Regions from separate parts of the Streptomyces sp. NPDC088116 genome, predicted to be linked through region 1. Evidence: riboswitches for the same ligand, from Rfam matches in the RefSeq annotation. Region 1 holds a riboswitch; each other region holds the start of a gene.
What was found. Region 1 has a riboswitch for cobalamin ahead of ACIOJD_RS12220 (cobalamin biosynthesis protein). Riboswitches for the same ligand answer to the same signal wherever they lie in the genome.

Region 1 (5,374 bases):
GTACGGACGACAAGGCGACCGCCAAGGGCTTCCGCGCCGGACAGATCGCCTCCGCCGGTCTCGTCTCGCTCGCCCACGGCACCAACGACGCGCAGAAGACCATGGGCGTCATCACCCTCGCGCTGGTCACCGGCGGCGTGCTCGCCCCCGGCTCCAACCCGCCGCTGTGGGTCATCGTCTCCGCCGGTATCGCGATCGCGCTCGGTACGTACCTGGGCGGCTGGCGCATCATCCGCACCATGGGCAGCGGGCTCACCGACCTCCGGCCGCAGCAGGGCTTCGCCGCCCAGACCAGCGCCGCGACGGTCATCCTGGCCTCTTCCCACCTGGGCTTCTCGCTCTCCACGACCCAGTCCTGCTCCGGCGCCGTGATGGGCGCGGGCCTGGGGCGCAAGGGCGGGGTGGTCCGCTGGTCCACCGCCACCCGGATGTTCGTCGCCTGGTGCCTGACGCTGCCCGCCGCCGGTCTGGTCGCCGCCGGTGCGGAGTTCCTGACCGGACAGGGCACCTGGGGCGTCGCGGTCGTCGCCGTACTGCTCGTCGCGTTCTCCGCCGCGATCTGGTTCGCGTCGCGCCGCCGCCCGGTCGACCACACCAACGTCACACCGGGCGGGACCGGGACGGACGGAACGGGACCGGACGCCGGGACCACGCCCGGTGCCGTGACCACCGCCGTCGCGGCCGTCTCCCCGCCGCCCAGCACGGCCGGCACGCCCGCCCAGGACCTCTCCACCACCATCCAGGCCCCCGCGGGCCCCGTCGGCGAGCCGACGCGAACCGCCTCGGTGTAAGGGAAGAACCGCATGAACATCGACTGGGCGGCCCTCGGTTCCGTCTTCGGCGTCAGCCTGCTGGCCACGGTCGGCCTCGTGGGCCTGTTCACCCTCGGCATCGTGGGCCTCGCCAAGGGGGAGACCGCGGGGACGGTGGCTCAGGGCGCGGACGGCTCCGTACGCACGGGCGGCTCCGTGGCTCTGGCGCGCGCGGGCGCGTACGCCTGCTTCGCGCTGTGCGCGGCGGCCGTGGCGTACGGCATCTACATGATCGTGGCCTGAGTTCCCCTCGGCCTGAGACAACACCAGCCGGTCCCGGCGCACTTCGGGTGCGTCGGGACCGGCTTATTCGACCGGCCCTCGCCGGAGCGCGGGCAACCGGTGGTGTCGTGCGTCATGTGGGGCTCGGCACACTGTCCCGTCGCAGGTCAGGGAGGAGTTGACGGGTGTCGCGCACCGTGGTGGACTGCCGAGGCCATACACGGCGGCATGGAAGAGGAAGCCGGTGCGAATCCGGCGCGGTCCCGCCACTGTCACTGCGAGCCACGTCTCCAGGAGCCAGGAACTCTTGCCGCCGCGTCACGTCGAGCCAGGGCGCGGACCCTGAGTGAGGACACAATTCGCCATGCCTGGCTGCGGTTCGGCCGCCGATCGGGTCTTCGCCTACGGCGCCGCCCTCGGCCTCCTGGGCGACCGGCTGTTCGGCGATCCGCGCCGGGGGCATCCGGTCGCCGCGTTCGGCAGGGCCGCGGGGGCTGTTGAGCGGACGCTGTGGCGCGACCACCGTGGGTGGGGCGCGCTGCACACCGCTGTGTGCGCCGGTGGCGCCGCCGGAATCGCGGCGCTCGCGGCCCGAGGGACCCGAGGGGTACGAGGGGTACGGGGTGGTCGCACCGGCTCCTCCGCCGTGTCCGTCCCTGCGGGCACGGCCGCCCCTTCCAGCACGGCTCCCCCTTCCTTCGCGTCCGCCTCTTCCCTCGCGTCCGTCGCGCTGACCGCCGCCGCCACCTGGACCGTCGTCGGCGGCACCACGCTGGGCCGGGAGGCCCGCGCCATCGGCGGGGCACTCGCCGCCGGGGACATCGATGTGGCCAGGGAACGACTGCCTCATCTGTGCGGGCGCGACCCGCAGGCGCTCGACGGACCGCAGATCGCGCGGGCCGTAGTGGAGTCCGTCGCCGAGAACACCTCCGACGCGGTCGTGGGCGCGCTGGTGTGGGGAGCGGTCGCGGGAGTGCCGGGGCTGGTCGGGTTCCGCGCGGTGAACACCCTGGACGCGATGGTGGGGCACCGGTCGCCCACGTACCTCCGGTTCGGCTGGGCCTCGGCCCGGCTGGACGATGTCGTCGGCTGGCCCGGGGCCCGGCTGACCGCCGCGCTGACCGTTGTGGCGGGCGGCGATCCGCGCGGCGCGCTGCGCGCGCTGCGGCGGGACGCCCGTACGCATCCGAGCCCCAACGCGGGCCCGGTGGAAGCCTCGTTCGCCGGGGCGCTGGGCGTACGGCTCGGGGGGACGCTGGCGTACGGCGGGCGGGTGGAGCACCGGCCCGTACTGAACGACGCGGGGCGGCCTGTCGAGGTCGCGGACATCGAGCGGGCCGTGCGCCTGTCGGGCCGGGTGAACGCCCTCGCGCTCGCGGTGTGCGTCGCTGGGCGGTTCGCGTACGGCGCCCTGCGGCACAGGACTTCGGGAAAGGTGCGGGGATGAGCCGGGGCGGGCGCGGCGGCGGGCTGCTGATAGCCGGGACCACCTCCGACGCGGGCAAGAGCGTGGTCACGGCGGGGATCTGCCGCTGGCTCGTACGCCGGGGCGTGAAGGTGGCGCCCTTCAAGGGGCAGAACATGTCCCTGAACTCGTTCGTGACGCGCGAGGGCGCGGAGATCGGGCGGGCGCAGGCGATGCAGGCCCAGGCGGCCCGGGTGGAGCCGACCGCGCTGATGAATCCCGTCCTGCTCAAGCCGGGCAGCGACCGCAGCAGCCAAGTGGTGCTGATGGGGCGGCCGGTGGGCGAGCTGAGTGCCAAGGGATACCACGGCGGCCGGCAGGAAGCCCTGCTCGGTCCTGTCCTGGAATGCCTGGAGGAGCTGCGGGGCACGTATGACGCGGTGATCTGTGAGGGGGCTGGCAGTCCGGCCGAGATCAATCTGCGCCGTACCGACATCGTGAACATGGGCATCGCACGGGCCGCGCGGCTGCCGGTGGTCGTGGTCGGGGACATCGACCGGGGTGGAGTCTTCGCCTCGTTCTTCGGGACGACCGCGCTGCTGAGCCCCGAGGACCAGGATCTGATCGCGGGTTATCTCGTCAACAAGTTCCGGGGCGATGTGTCGCTGCTGGAGCCGGGCCTGGAGATGCTCCGCGGGCTGACGGGACGGTCCACGCTGGGGGTGCTCCCGTGGCGGCACGGGCTGGGCATCGACGAGGAGGACGGGCTGCGGGTGTCGATGCGCGGCGCCGTACGCGAGTCCCTGGTGGCTCCCCCGTACGGCGAGGACGTGCTGCGGATCGCGGTCTGCGCCGTACCGCTGATGTCGAACTTCACCGATGTGGACGCGCTGGCGGCGGAGCCCGGGGTCGTGGTGCGGTTCGTGGACCGGGCCGAGGAGCTGGCCGACGCGGACCTGGTGATCGTGCCGGGCACGCGCGGCACGGTGAAGGCGCTGGCGTGGCTGCGGGAGCGCGGGCTCGCCGACGCGATCGCCCGGCGGGCCGCCGAGGGGCGTCCCGTCCTGGGGATCTGCGGCGGCTACCAGATCCTGGGCGAGCACATCGACGACGAGGTGGAGTCCCGCGCGGGGGCGGTGTGCGGGCTCGGGCTGCTGCCCGTACGGATCCGGTTCGAGCGGGAGAAGACCCTGGCCAGGCCGGTCGGCGTGGCGCTCGGGGCCCCCGTCGAGGGGTACGAGATCCATCATGGCGTCGCGGATGTGCGCGGCGGCGAGGCGTTCGTCTCCGACGGGCGCGGGCAGGCGCTCGACGGCTGCCGGGTGGGGGCCGTCCAGGGCACGCACTGGCACGGGGCGCTGGAGAGCGACGCGTTCCGGCGGCGGTTCCTGACGGAGGTGGCGCGGGCGTCCGGCCGGCGTTTCGTACCGGCGCCCGACACCAGTTTCGGCGTGCTGCGGGAGGAACAGCTCGATCTCCTCGGTGACCTCGTCGAGGAGCACGCGGACACCGGCGCGCTGCTGCGGCTGATCGAGGAGGGGGCGCCGGCCGGGATGCCCTTCATCCCGCCGGGAGCACCATGACCAGCGGCCTCAGCGCACGCACGAACACCGGCCGCCCCACCAGCCCCACACGCACGACCACCGGCTTCTGTATCCGCGCCGCCGTACGAGAGCCACGTGCCGCCGTACCGACGTCACCGTCACGTGCCGCCGCCGTACGAGAGCCACTCGAAGGAGCGATCAGCATATGAGCACCCCTTATCCGTTCACCGCCGTGGTGGGGATGGACGATCTGCGCCTCGGTCTGCTGCTCAACGCGGTCAGTCCGGCGGTCGGCGGCGTCCTCGTGCGGGGCGAGAAGGGCACGGCGAAGTCCACCGCCGTACGGGCTCTCTCGGCGCTGCTGCCCGAGCTGGCGGTCGTCGCGGGCTGCCGGTTCAGCTGTGATCCGGCCGCGCCCGATCCGCAGTGCCCGGACGGACCGCACGAGACCGCGCCCGGCATATCCCGGCCCGCCCGGATGGTCGAGCTGCCCGTCGGCGCGTCCGAGGACCGGCTCGTCGGGGCGCTGGACATCGAGCGCGCGCTCTCGGAGGGCGTGAAGGCCTTCGAGCCGGGTCTGCTCGCCGGCGCGCACCGGGGCGTGCTGTACGTCGACGAAGTCAACCTGCTGCACGACCACTTGATCGACCTGCTGCTGGACGCGGCCGCCATGGGCGCCTCGTACGTCGAGCGCGAGGGCGTCTCCGTACGGCATGCCGCGCGCTTCCTGCTCGTCGGGACGATGAACCCTGAAGAGGGCGAGCTGCGGCCCCAGTTGCTGGACCGTTTCGGGCTCACGGTAGAGGTCGCGGCCTCCCGGGAGCCCGATCAGCGGGTGGAGGTCGTACGGCGGCGGCTCGCGTACGACGACGACCCGGCGGGTTTCGCCGCGCGGTGGGCCGACGAGGAGACCGCGCTGCGCGAACGGATCGTCGCCGCGCGGGCGTTGCTGCCCCAGGTGCGGCTCGGGGACGCCGCCCTGCGGCAGATCGCCGCGACCTGCGCCGCGTTCGAGGTGGACGGGATGCGCGCGGACATCGTGATGGCGAGGACGGCGACGGCGCTGGCCGCGTGGGCGGGGCGCACGGACGTGCTCGCCGAGGACGTGCGGCAGGCCGCGCTGCTCGCGCTGCCGCACCGGCGGCGCCGCAATCCGTTCGACGCGCCGGGGCTGGACGAGGACAAGCTGGACGACACGCTGGAGGAGTTCGGCGGCGAGGACGAGAACGGCGGGGGCGACGACACCGATCCCGACGGGCCCGACGGAGGTGGCGGGGGCGGTCGGCCGCCGCACAACAGCCCCGACACACCCGACGACTCCAGCGGCTCCGACGGCTCCGACACACCGCAGGAGCCCTCGTCGGGGCAGGACGACACGCCCGCGGAACCGG
Region 2 (5,374 bases), on a different contig from region 1:
CTGGGCGGTCTCCCCCGACGGGTAACGCTCGGCGAGCCAGCGCGGGTTGGGCGGATGGAGCGGCCCCCGGGCATCGAGCGCGGCGGTCCCGGCGACCACGCCCGTGCTCTCCTCGACGGCGACCAGCAGGGTGTGACGGGCGGGGGTGAGATAGGCACCCGCGAGATCGATGATGTCCGCGTGCCAGCGCGGGACGTACCCCGTACCGAAGTCGCGGTAGACGGTGTCGAGCATCACCGCACGGGCGGTGTCGAGGTCGCCGGGGGTCGCGGTTCGGATGCAGTAGGTACGCACTTGCACATCATAGGCAACAAGGGTCACGGGGATTCGGCGGGGCGGTGGCGGCCGGACCCGGTGGCCGCGATGACGACCGGGCCGCTTCAGGCCGTGGGCACCGTGCCGAGGAACCGTACGTACGGACGGCCCTCGGGCCCGTCCTGGGTGACGGCGGCGCGCACCCCGTACACATCCGCGATCAGGCGCTCGGTGATGACGTCCCACGAACTGCCGCCGGCCACGACGCGGCCCTGCTTCAGCACGACGAGCTGATCGCAGTACATCGCCGCCAGGTTCAGGTCGTGCAGCGCGATGACGCTGGTCACCGGGAGTTCGGCGACCAGGTTCAGGAGGTCGAGCTGGTGCTGGATGTCCAGGTGGTTGGTCGGTTCGTCCAGCAGGAGTTCGCGGGGCTCCTGGGCGAGCGCGCGGGCGATCTGGACCCGCTGGCGCTCGCCGCCCGAGAGCGTGTGCCAGGACTGGCCGGCCCGGTCCGTCAGGCCGGTGCGTTCCAGAGCGGTACGAATGGCCTCGTCGTCCCCGGCGGCCGCCGCCGACCAGGCGCGGCGGTGCGGGACGCGGCCGAGCCGTACGACATCGCGGACGGTCAACTCGACCTGGGTGTCGGCCTGCTGCTCGACCACGGCGACGCGGCGGGCGAGCGATCTGCGGCCGAGTTCGGCGAGCGGGCGGCCGTCGAGGGTGATGACGCCGCAGGCGGGGGCGAGGACGCCGGAGAGCAGGCGCAACAGGGTGGACTTTCCCGAGCCGTTCGGGCCGAGCAGCCCGACCATGGATCCGGGCGGCGGCGCGAGACTGACCCCGTCCACGATCAGGCGTCCGCCGGCGGTCCGGGAGACACGGTCGGCGCGGAGGCCCGAGCCGGTCACCGCATCCGTATCCGTATCCGTATCCGTACCCGTGCGTGTGTCCGTGGTCCGCTTCATCGGATTCTCCGGCCCCGGTACAGGACAAGGACGAACGCCGGTACGCCGATCAGCGAGGTCACCACGCCCACCGGCACCTCCTGCGGGTCGAGCACCGTACGGGCCAGGGTGTCGACCCAGACCAGGAACACCGCTCCGGTCAGCGCGGTGACGGGCAGCAGCCGGCCGTGGCCGGGACCGGCCAGCGCACGGGCGGCGTGCGGCAGTACGAGGCCGACGAAGCCGATGGCCCCGGCCGAGCTGACCAGCGCCGCCGTCAGCAGCGCGGTCACGCACAGCAGCACCACACGGGTACGGGCCACCGAGACGCCCAGCGTCGCCGCCGCGTCCTGGCCGAACGCGAACGCGTCGAGCGTCCGCGCGTACCCGAGACACACCAGCAGCGCCACCGCGAGCACCGCCAGGCAGACCCACACATCGGTCCACCCGGCGCCGCTGAGCGATCCGAGCAGCCAGAACAGCACGCCCCGGGTGGTCTCCGCGTCCGCCGCCGTCATCACGATGAAGGAGGTCAGGGCCGAGAAGAGCTGCATCGCGGCGACTCCGGAGAGCACCACCCGGTCCACCGTGCCGCCGAGGGTATGGCTGAGCAGCAGCACCAGCGCGAACGAGCACAGGGCGCCGAGGAACGCGCCGCCCGAGATGGACAGCGCCCCGCCGCCGACACCGAGCACGACGACCACGACCGCGCCGGTCGAAGCCCCCGAGGAGACTCCCAGCACGAAGGGGTCGGCGAGCGGGTTACGGAGCAGGGACTGCATGACCGCCCCGCACACCGCGAGTCCGGCGCCGCAGACGGCGGCGAGCAGGGTGCGGGGCAGCCGCAGGTTCCAGACGATCCCGTCCCGGATCGGTGTGAGGCCGGAATCGCCCCATCCGATATGGGTGGCCACCACGGACCAGACGTCGCCGACGCGGATGTTCGCGGGTCCGATGGTGATCGCGACGGCGACGGAGAGGAACAGCCCGGCGACCCCGCAGGCCCAGAGGAGGCCGTGCCGCAACCGGCGTACGCCGGGGCCGTGTACGCCTGGACCATCCGGGCCCGGACCGCGTACCTCCTGGGCCTCCGATGCCCCCGACGCCTCCAGAGACCCCGACACCTCAGGAACCCCCTCAGCCGCCGTAGCCTCCCGGGGCCGCTCCGTACGTTCGACCGTCACTTCGCGGGCGCGATCTCGCGCAGCTTCGCCGCGACCTTCTCGACGCCCTCGACCGTTCGGATGGTCGGGTTCATGGCCTGGCCGCTGAGCAGGACGTAGCGCTTGTGCCTGACGGCGTCCATGTTCCGGGTGGCCGGATTGGACTCCAGGAACTCGATCTTCTTCTCGGCGGTCTCGGCCGTCTCCGACTTACGGGTGAGGTCGCCGATCACCAGAACGCCAGGGTTGCGGTCCGCGACCGTCTCCCAGTTGATCTGGGGCCACTCCTCGTGGTTGTCGTCGAAGACGTTCTTCGCCCCGACGGCGTTGGTGATGATGCCGGGAGCGCCGCAGCAGCCGCCCATGTACGGCGACTCGGAGTTGGCGAACCAGTAGAGGAGGGTGGCCTTTCCGGCCGTCCCGCCCTCCGCGCCCTTCGGGGCCTTCCCGGACTTCCCGCCCGTCGCGGCGTCGATCCCGGCCGTGGCCTTCGCCATCCGGCCCTTGAGCCCGGCGACCACCTTCTCGCCCCGCTCCTCGACGCCGAAGACCTTGGCCAGGTCGCGTACCTCGCCGTAGACGTCGTCCATGGTGAGCGAGGTCGTACGGACTCCGTCGCCGTCGCCGCTGTTGTCCTTGGTGCAGTCGGACGGGGAGACATACGTGGGTACGCCCAGCTCCTCGAACTGCGGGCGCGTGGCCACACCGCCCTTGCCCAGCGTCGATTCGAACGAGGAGGCCACGAAGTCGGGCTCGGTGTCCAGGACCTTCTCGAAGGAGGGGGCGTTGTCCGCCAGCCGCTTCACGCCGGCGTTGGGCTTCTCCAGCCCCTTCAGCAGCGGGTCGGTCCAGGTGGCGGTGCCCACCATCCGGTCGGCGAGACCGAGGGAGAGCATGATCTCCGTCGTGCCCTGATTGAGCGAGACGGCACGGCGCGGCGGCGCGTCGACCCGTACCTTCTGTCCGCAGTTGTCGAGTGTGCGCGGGTATCCGGTGGCCGCACCGCCGGATGGGGACGTCCCGGAATCGGCCGCCTTCCCGGAGGAGCCCCCGCCGCCGCAGGCCGTCAGGAGCACCGCCCCGGCAAGGAAGAGGATGGTGTGGCGAACGGAGGTACGGGCACGGGCGGGGCGCGCGAGCGGCACGGCAGTTCCTCTGCGTCGAGGGCCCATGCGCGGAGCCCAGTCGTACGGTGCTCCCCCGCCACAGGACGAGGGCGGAGGCCGCCAGCAGGTCTTCGGACTCGGGATCCCCCGGGCGAGACGCCTTCCCGGACAGCTCAACTGTCCAGTGGCCGATGCCGCGCCCGTCACCCTTACCGCTGCGCGTCAGTTCCGGATTCGCACCGGATTCCCTGACCCACGTACATGGGTTCGACTGGCCTCGGCAAGCTATCACAGGAGGTTTTCGGCCTCGGCCGGGTCCGCCGGAGCACCGGTCGGAGGGACTATGGGACATGCCGGAAAACGAGCCAGTGAGCGTCGTGCTGATCGACGACCATCCTGTCGTCCTCGCCGGGATCGAGTCCTGGTACGCCGCGTCGCGGCGGCCGATCACCGTGACCGCCAAGGGGCCCTGCCTCTCGGTGGCCATGAGCGGGGCCGGCCGGGACGCGGACGTGGTGGTGCTGGACCTTCAGCTCTCCCACGGGGTGCCCGCGTACCCCGAGCTGAAGCAACTGGTCGCGCAGGAACGGCAAGTGATCGTCTACACGATGCAGGACAGTCAGGAGACCGCGCTGACCTGCCTGGACCTGGGGGCCTTCACGTATCTGACGAAGGCCGAGGGGGAGAACCACCTCATGGCGGCCACGCTGGCGGCGGCCGACTGCCGTCCCTACACGCCCCCGGCACTGGCCGGTGCTTTCGGCAGCGACGCGAGGAAGGGCCGCCCCGCGCTGACCCCGCGTGAGGTGGAGGTGCTCCTGGAGTGGTTCCAGTCGGAGTCCAAGGCCATGGTCGGGGCGAGCCTCGGTCTCTCCGTCCGTACGGTGAACACCTACCTGGAGCGGGTACGGATCAAGTACGCCAACGCGGGGCGGCCGGCGACGACGAAGGCGAATCTGGTCGCGCGGGCCATTCAGGACGGACTGACGTCGTTGGACGAGCTGTAGGGCCTGTCCGCCGGACAGGCCCTAGCGGTGACGTGATGGGCGACGGGCGAGGGGCCAGGACGGGATCGTCGCCGCTCCTATGCCTGGGACGGGGTCTGGGCCTGTGGCCGGGTGTGGGCCAGGGGCGGTGATGCGGTCCTGGGCTCGCCCAGGGGGTCGCTCTCCATGTGGAGCGCGTAGGACGCCTCGACCAGGAGCCGTCCCTGGCTCCGTACCGTACGCACGCGGATGCCGGGCTCGGCGGGCTCCGGGATGTCCGTCCCGGGCGCGTCGGTCACCACGCTCACCCGTACCAGCCCGCCGCCGCGCACGACAGTGGCCCGCGCGCTGTGGCGCGCCGTCGCGAGCGCGGCCAGGACGGGCTCGGTCAGCGCGCGGCGCAGGTGCCGGGGCACCGGGGCCGACGCTCCCCGTACGGCGAGCTGCACATCGACGCCGTGGCGTTCGGCGACACCGATACCGGCCCGGAGTTCATGGATCAGCGGGTCGGCCGCGTGGTCCCGTTCGGCGAAGAGCCGCCGCAGCCGGGCGGCTTCGAAGGCGCTCCGGCGCCGGACCCGCTCGTCCCCCGGTTCGAGGGACCCGTCGGCCAGCCCGGTCAGCAACGGCAGTACGGAGCGGCCCAGTTCGCGGTAGCGCGACCGCTGGTCGGCATGGACCTGGGCGGAGATCGCGGCTTCCGTACGGACCCGCTCCTGCTCGCGCGCCGTGGCACCGGCCGTCGCCGCGCAGTCCCGCAGCAGCCTCGCCATCACCGCGGCCGCGATCTGGAACGCGCAGATGGCCAGGGCGCTGACGGCCATCCCCGCCGCGACCTGGCGTGACGGGGTCCCGGCGAGCAGCAACTGTACGAGCGTGACGGCGACATGGCCGCCGACGAAGAGCAGCGTCGCGTT
Region 3 (5,374 bases), on a different contig from region 1:
GTTCCGTGCGCTTGCCGTCGATCAGATGCGCCATGTAATCGGCGAAGTCCTGATGCGCCGCCTCCGTCTCGGCACGCGTGTACCGGGTCATGTTCAAGAAGGTGTCGGACCAGCTCTTGAACCGGTCCCGGTCGCACTCCGGCACGCCCAGCATGGTGCAGATGACGAACACCGGAAGCGGGAAGGCCAGATGCGTCACCAGGTCCGCCGGCCGGCCGTGTTCCAGCATCTCGTCGATGAGCTGGTCGGTCATGGCCTCCATGCTCGGCCGCAGTGCCGACATCCGCTTGGCCGTGAACCACTTGCCGACCATGCGCCGCCAGCGGTCATGGCCCTCGGCGTTGAGCGCCTGCGCCATCGGGCTGTTGAAGATGTCCGCCGCGTCACCGGCCGACACCCGGGCCGCGTCGGGCAAGGCCAGCCCCTCGCGACTCAGACGCGGGTCGGAGAGCGCCGTCCGCACGTCCTCGTAACGCGTCAGCAGCGCCGCCTCGTCACCACTCGGCAGCGTCACCCGCGCCACCGGACACCTCTGCCGAAGCTCCGCCCACTGCGGCGGCGGCTCCAGCGCCGCGGCAGGGACGATCGGGTAGCTCATCGTCTCCGTGCTTTGGGCTTCGGTCACTTGTGGCCTCCTCGGATCGTGTCGGCGGGCAGAGTCAACCTCAGCCCACATGGTAAGTCAACCGACTGATTTAAGTCGCGCTCGCCTGAACGCGACGGGCGGTCGAGAGGAACCGTCCCTCCCGGTCGCTCGTCCTCAACAACCAGGCAAGTCCATGCCCTTGGGGCGAGTCGGAGTCGAGGCGGATCATGAAAATGCGGACCTGGCTGCTGGGGGCGCCGGCCGTCGGCATGGGCCGGCCGGCCTGGCAGGTCATCGCCGACCTGACGGACGACGACGTGGTCGCGAGGCGGCAGTCGGTCTCGTGCGAGGAAGCGATGCGCTTCGCCGACCAGAGCGGGTTGCCGGCCGGAGCGTCCGAGGCGAAGTGCGAGGTCATGGGAGCACAGGACACGCGGTACGACGTCAGGTTCCGGATCTCCCGCGCCCGCCTCGGCACATGGCTGACTTCGGCCTGTCCCGACATGAAGATGACATCGGACTGCTCCGGCCCCCCGGAGACCGTCGACGCCTGCGGCAACCTGACCCTGGACCCTTATGCCGACGGCGGCGCGGTGGCGTTCGACCTGACCGTGGAGTACGAGGAGGGGGCCACCGCCCTCGTCCACTTCCAGCCCTTCAGCACGTGAACTCCCTCGCCGCGCCCGCCCCCCCGGACACCGGGGCCTGATGACCCTGCGAGCCGGGGCCGTGGCCTCCTGATCCGCTGTGACCTTGCGTTTTCCCCCTCCTCGGCGCGGATCCCGTGTCTCATGTCACCTTCCGGAACAGGGGCGGGGGCGACCAAGGGGTTGGCTACGCCCTAGGCTGGCGGGTGCAGCTGGTTCGCCCTGTCCGCCAGGCAGGCGCGTCGTAAGAGGGAACCCGGTGGGAATCCGGGACTGCCCCGCAGCGGTGAGCGGGAACGACCGCCGTCATACGCACTGGATCCGGCCTCGGATCCGGGAAGCGACGGCCAGTAGGAATCTGCCTCGGCAGATGTGCCCGCGAGTCCGAAGACCTGCCCGTTGCCCGTACGTGACCGATCGCGTACGGATATCCCGGTGACCTCGTGGGCGGGTCGGCGTACATACCAGACGGACGAGCGCGCCCCAGGCGTGACATGGGTCCGTCGGGTTCGTCACCCCTTCGCGCTCGCGTCCCGTCTCCGGGATCTCAAGGAGTCATCTCGCGAAGGAGATTTCCGTGACAGCGAAGTCCGCGGCCGCGGCAGCACGGGCCACCGTGTACGGCTACCCCCGCCAGGGCCCGAACCGGGAACTGAAGAAGTCCATCGAGGGTTATTGGAAGGGCCGCGTCACCGCCCAGGCCCTCCGGGAGACGGCGGCAGACCTGCGCCGGGCCAACTGGCAGCAGTTGGTGGACGCCGGCGTCCACGAGGTGCCGACCGGCGACTTCTCGTACTACGACCATGTCCTGGACACCAGCGTCATGGTCGGTGCCGTACCCGAGCGACACCGTGACGCGGTCACGGCCGGCGCACTCGACGGCTACTTCGCGATGGCCCGCGGCACCCAGGACGTGGCGCCGCTGGAGATGACCAAGTGGTTCGACACCAACTACCACTACCTCGTCCCGGAGCTGGGCCCCGACACCGTCTTCACCGCCGACTCCGCCAAGCAGGTCGCCGAGCTGACGGAGGCCATCACGCTCGGGCACACGGCCCGCCCGGTCCTCGTCGGCCCCGTCACCTATCTTCTGCTCGCCAAGCCCGCCCCCGGCGTGGCGGCCGATTTCGAACCGCTGACCCTGCTGGACCGGCTGCTGCCCGTCTACGCCGAGGTCCTCGCGGACCTGCGTGCCACCGGCGCCGAGTGGGTCCAGCTCGACGAGCCCGCGCTCGTCCAGGACCGCACGCGCGCCGAGTTGAACACCGCCGCCCGCGCCTACCGTGAACTCGGCGGCCTGACCGACCGTCCGAAGCTGCTCGTCGCCTCCTACTTCGACCGTCTCGGCGAGGCCCTTCCCGTCCTGGCGAAGGCACCGGTCGAGGGCCTGGCGCTCGACTTCACCGAGGCGGCCGCCGCCAACCTCGAAGACCTCGCCGCCGTCGGCGGACTGCCCGGCAAGCGCCTCGTCGCGGGCGTCGTCAACGGCCGCAACATCTGGATCAACAACTTCGAGAAGTCCCTGTCCACTCTGGGGACGCTCCTCGGTCTGGCCGACCGGGTCGACGTGGCGGCCTCCTGCTCGCTCCTGCACGTACCGCTCGACACCGCGGCCGAGCGGGACATCGACCCGCAGATCCTGCGCTGGCTCGCCTTCGCCCGGCAGAAGACCACCGAAATCGTCACCCTGGCCAAGGGACTGGCCCAGGGAACCGGAGCCATCACCGCGGAGATCGCCGCCAACCGCGCCGATCTCGTCTCCCGCGCCAACTCCGCGATCACCCATGATCCGGCCGTACGGGCCAGGACCTCAGCCGTCACCGACGCCGACGGCCGTCGCTCCCAGCCGTACACCGAGCGTGCCGCCGCCCAGCGCGCCCACCTCAAGCTGCCGCTGCTGCCGACGACCACCATCGGCTCGTTCCCGCAGACCGCTGAACTGCGCACGGCCCGCGCGGACTTGCGCGCGGGGCGGATCGACACCACGGGGTACGAACAGCGCATCGAGGACGAGATCCGCGAGGTCATCTCCTTCCAGGAGAGGACCGGGATCGACGTCCTGGTGCACGGCGAACCCGAACGCAACGACATGGTGCAGTACTTCGCCGAACAGCTCACCGGCTACCTCGCCACCCAGCACGGCTGGGTGCAGTCGTACGGCACCCGCTACGTCCGCCCGCCCGTCCTGGCCGGCGACATCTCCCGCCCCGAACCGATGACGGTGCGCTGGACCTCGTACGCCCAGTCGCTCACCGACCGCCCCGTCAAGGGCATGCTCACCGGGCCCGTCACCATGCTTGCCTGGTCCTTCGTCCGCGACGACCAGCCCCTCGGCGACACCGCCCGCCAAGTCGCCCTCGCTCTGCGCGACGAGGTCAACGACCTTGAGACCAGCGGCACTTCGGTGATCCAGGTCGATGAACCCGCCCTGCGCGAAACACTGCCGCTGCGCGCCGCCGACCGCGCCGCGTACCTGGACTGGGCAACCGAGTCGTTCCGCCTCACCACCAGCGGCGTACGCCCGGACACCCAGATCCACACCCACATGTGCTACGCCGAGTTCGGCGACATCGTCCAGGCCATCGACGACCTCGACGCCGACGTCATCAGCCTGGAGGCGGCCCGCTCCCACATGCAGGTCGCACGCGAACTCGCCGCACACGGTTACCCCCGCGAGGCCGGACCCGGCGTGTACGACATCCACTCCCCGCGCGTACCCGACGCGGACGAGGCAGCCGCGCTGCTCCGCAAGGGACTGGAGGCCATTCCCGCCGAACGGCTGTGGGTCAATCCCGACTGCGGTCTGAAGACCCGCGGCTGGCCCGAGACCAAGGCGTCCCTGGAGAACCTGGTCACAGCCGCCCGCACCGTCCGCACGGAACTGCCCGCCTGACCCGTCGGGGGGGGGGGGGGGGGGGGGGCCCGCGCCCCCCCCCCCCCCCCCCCGCCCCCTCACCGCGGTGCCGGCCCGTGATCCAGACGGACGAGGGATCATCGGAGGAAGGGACAGAAACAGGCCTGGCGATGACTTCGGCGCCGACGGCCAGTCGTCAATGGGGGAACAGTCGTCAGTGGGGGGAGAGGGAAGGAGATCCGCCATGCCGGCACAAGGACCCGCAAAGGGACCCACGACCGAACTCGACACCCGCTACAGCTCCGCGCTCAATCCCCGCCCGGGTGCCGCGAACGCCACCGCCACCGAGTGGGCCGAGGCCCAGCGGCAGCTGAGGGCCGCCGAGATCTTCTGGGTGTCCACCGTGCGGCCCGACGGCCGGCTGCATGTCACTCCCGTGATCGCAGCCTGGCACGACGGCGTGCTGTACTTCTCCACCGGCAAGACGGAACAGAAGGCCAAGAACCTCGCTCATGGCGCGCACTGCGCACTGACCACCGGGCGGAACTCGCTCACCGAAGGGCTCGACCTCATCGTGGAGGGCGAGGCGGAGCCGGTTGCCGATCCGGGCGTACTGGAGGAGGTGGTCGCGGCGTACGAGTCGAAGTACGGGCCGCACATCACCTCGCCGGAGGGCACCTTCCACGGGATCGGGGACGCGTTCCGGAAGGGGGACGTGACGGTCTTCGCGGTGGCCCCGGCCACGGCGTACGGCTTCGGCCGGGACGACGGCGTGTACACCCATACGCGGTGGGCGTTCTGAGACGGGCGGACGCAAGCCAACCTGCGGTTACGCTCCGCGTCCGTCCGTGCCTGTCCGTGGCGATAGGATCGTACGATGGCATGTGGGCAACGATCACAGGACCCGGTGCGGTCCGTCTCCAGCGGCTCCGGTGGACACGCCGGCTACCTGGTCACCGGATACGCCGAAGCCCGGCAGGCCCTCCGCGACCCGCGGCTCTCCAAGGACACCGCCGCGTTCTTCGCCGGCAAAGCGTCCTCACGCCGTCTGCACCCCGTGGTGGCGCGGACCATGCTGGCCTGTGATCCACCCCAGCACACGCGCCTTCGCCGGCTGGTGACCAACGCGTTCACCACCGGTGCGGCGGACCGGTTGCGTCCCTACGTCGGTCAGGTGACCGACGCCCTGCTGGATCGATGGCCCGACGGCGGCGAGGTCGACCTCGTCGCCGACCTCGCCGTACCCCTGCCGGTCATCGTGATCTGCGAACTGCTCGGAGTACCGGA

Region 2: linked by a shared signal. The riboswitch ahead of ACIOJD_RS02105 (ABC transporter substrate-binding protein) and the one ahead of ACIOJD_RS12220 (cobalamin biosynthesis protein) in region 1 are both predicted to bind cobalamin.
Region 3: linked by a shared signal. The riboswitch ahead of metE (5-methyltetrahydropteroyltriglutamate--homocysteine S-methyltransferase) and the one ahead of ACIOJD_RS12220 (cobalamin biosynthesis protein) in region 1 are both predicted to bind cobalamin.

What each region holds. Positions count from the first base shown of each region.
Region 1 is NZ_JBIUTF010000002.1:1,356,459-1,361,832, reverse strand. Features, by position in the region: gene ACIOJD_RS12230 (anion permease) at 1-791, shown strand, start outside; gene ACIOJD_RS12225 (hypothetical protein) at 804-1,055, shown strand; cobalamin riboswitch at 1,219-1,364, shown strand; gene ACIOJD_RS12220 (cobalamin biosynthesis protein) at 1,399-2,481, shown strand; gene ACIOJD_RS12215 (cobyric acid synthase) at 2,478-4,022, shown strand; gene ACIOJD_RS12210 (hypothetical protein) at 4,000-4,188, opposite strand; gene ACIOJD_RS12205 (putative cobaltochelatase) at 4,189-5,374, shown strand, end outside.
Region 2 is NZ_JBIUTF010000001.1:480,046-485,419, forward strand. Features, by position in the region: gene ACIOJD_RS02090 (GNAT family N-acetyltransferase) at 1-294, opposite strand, end outside; gene ACIOJD_RS02095 (ABC transporter ATP-binding protein) at 381-1,223, opposite strand; gene ACIOJD_RS02100 (FecCD family ABC transporter permease) at 1,220-2,227, opposite strand; gene ACIOJD_RS02105 (ABC transporter substrate-binding protein) at 2,383-3,537, opposite strand; cobalamin riboswitch at 3,576-3,762, opposite strand; gene ACIOJD_RS02110 (DNA-binding response regulator) at 3,822-4,478, shown strand; gene ACIOJD_RS02115 (hypothetical protein) at 4,556-5,374, opposite strand, start outside.
Region 3 is NZ_JBIUTF010000003.1:774,733-780,106, reverse strand. Features, by position in the region: gene ACIOJD_RS15670 (cytochrome P450) at 1-598, opposite strand, end outside; gene ACIOJD_RS15665 (hypothetical protein) at 814-1,254, shown strand; cobalamin riboswitch at 1,448-1,648, shown strand; gene metE (5-methyltetrahydropteroyltriglutamate--homocysteine S-methyltransferase) at 1,811-4,126, shown strand; gene ACIOJD_RS15655 (pyridoxamine 5'-phosphate oxidase family protein) at 4,332-4,889, shown strand; gene ACIOJD_RS15650 (cytochrome P450) at 4,965-5,374, shown strand, end outside.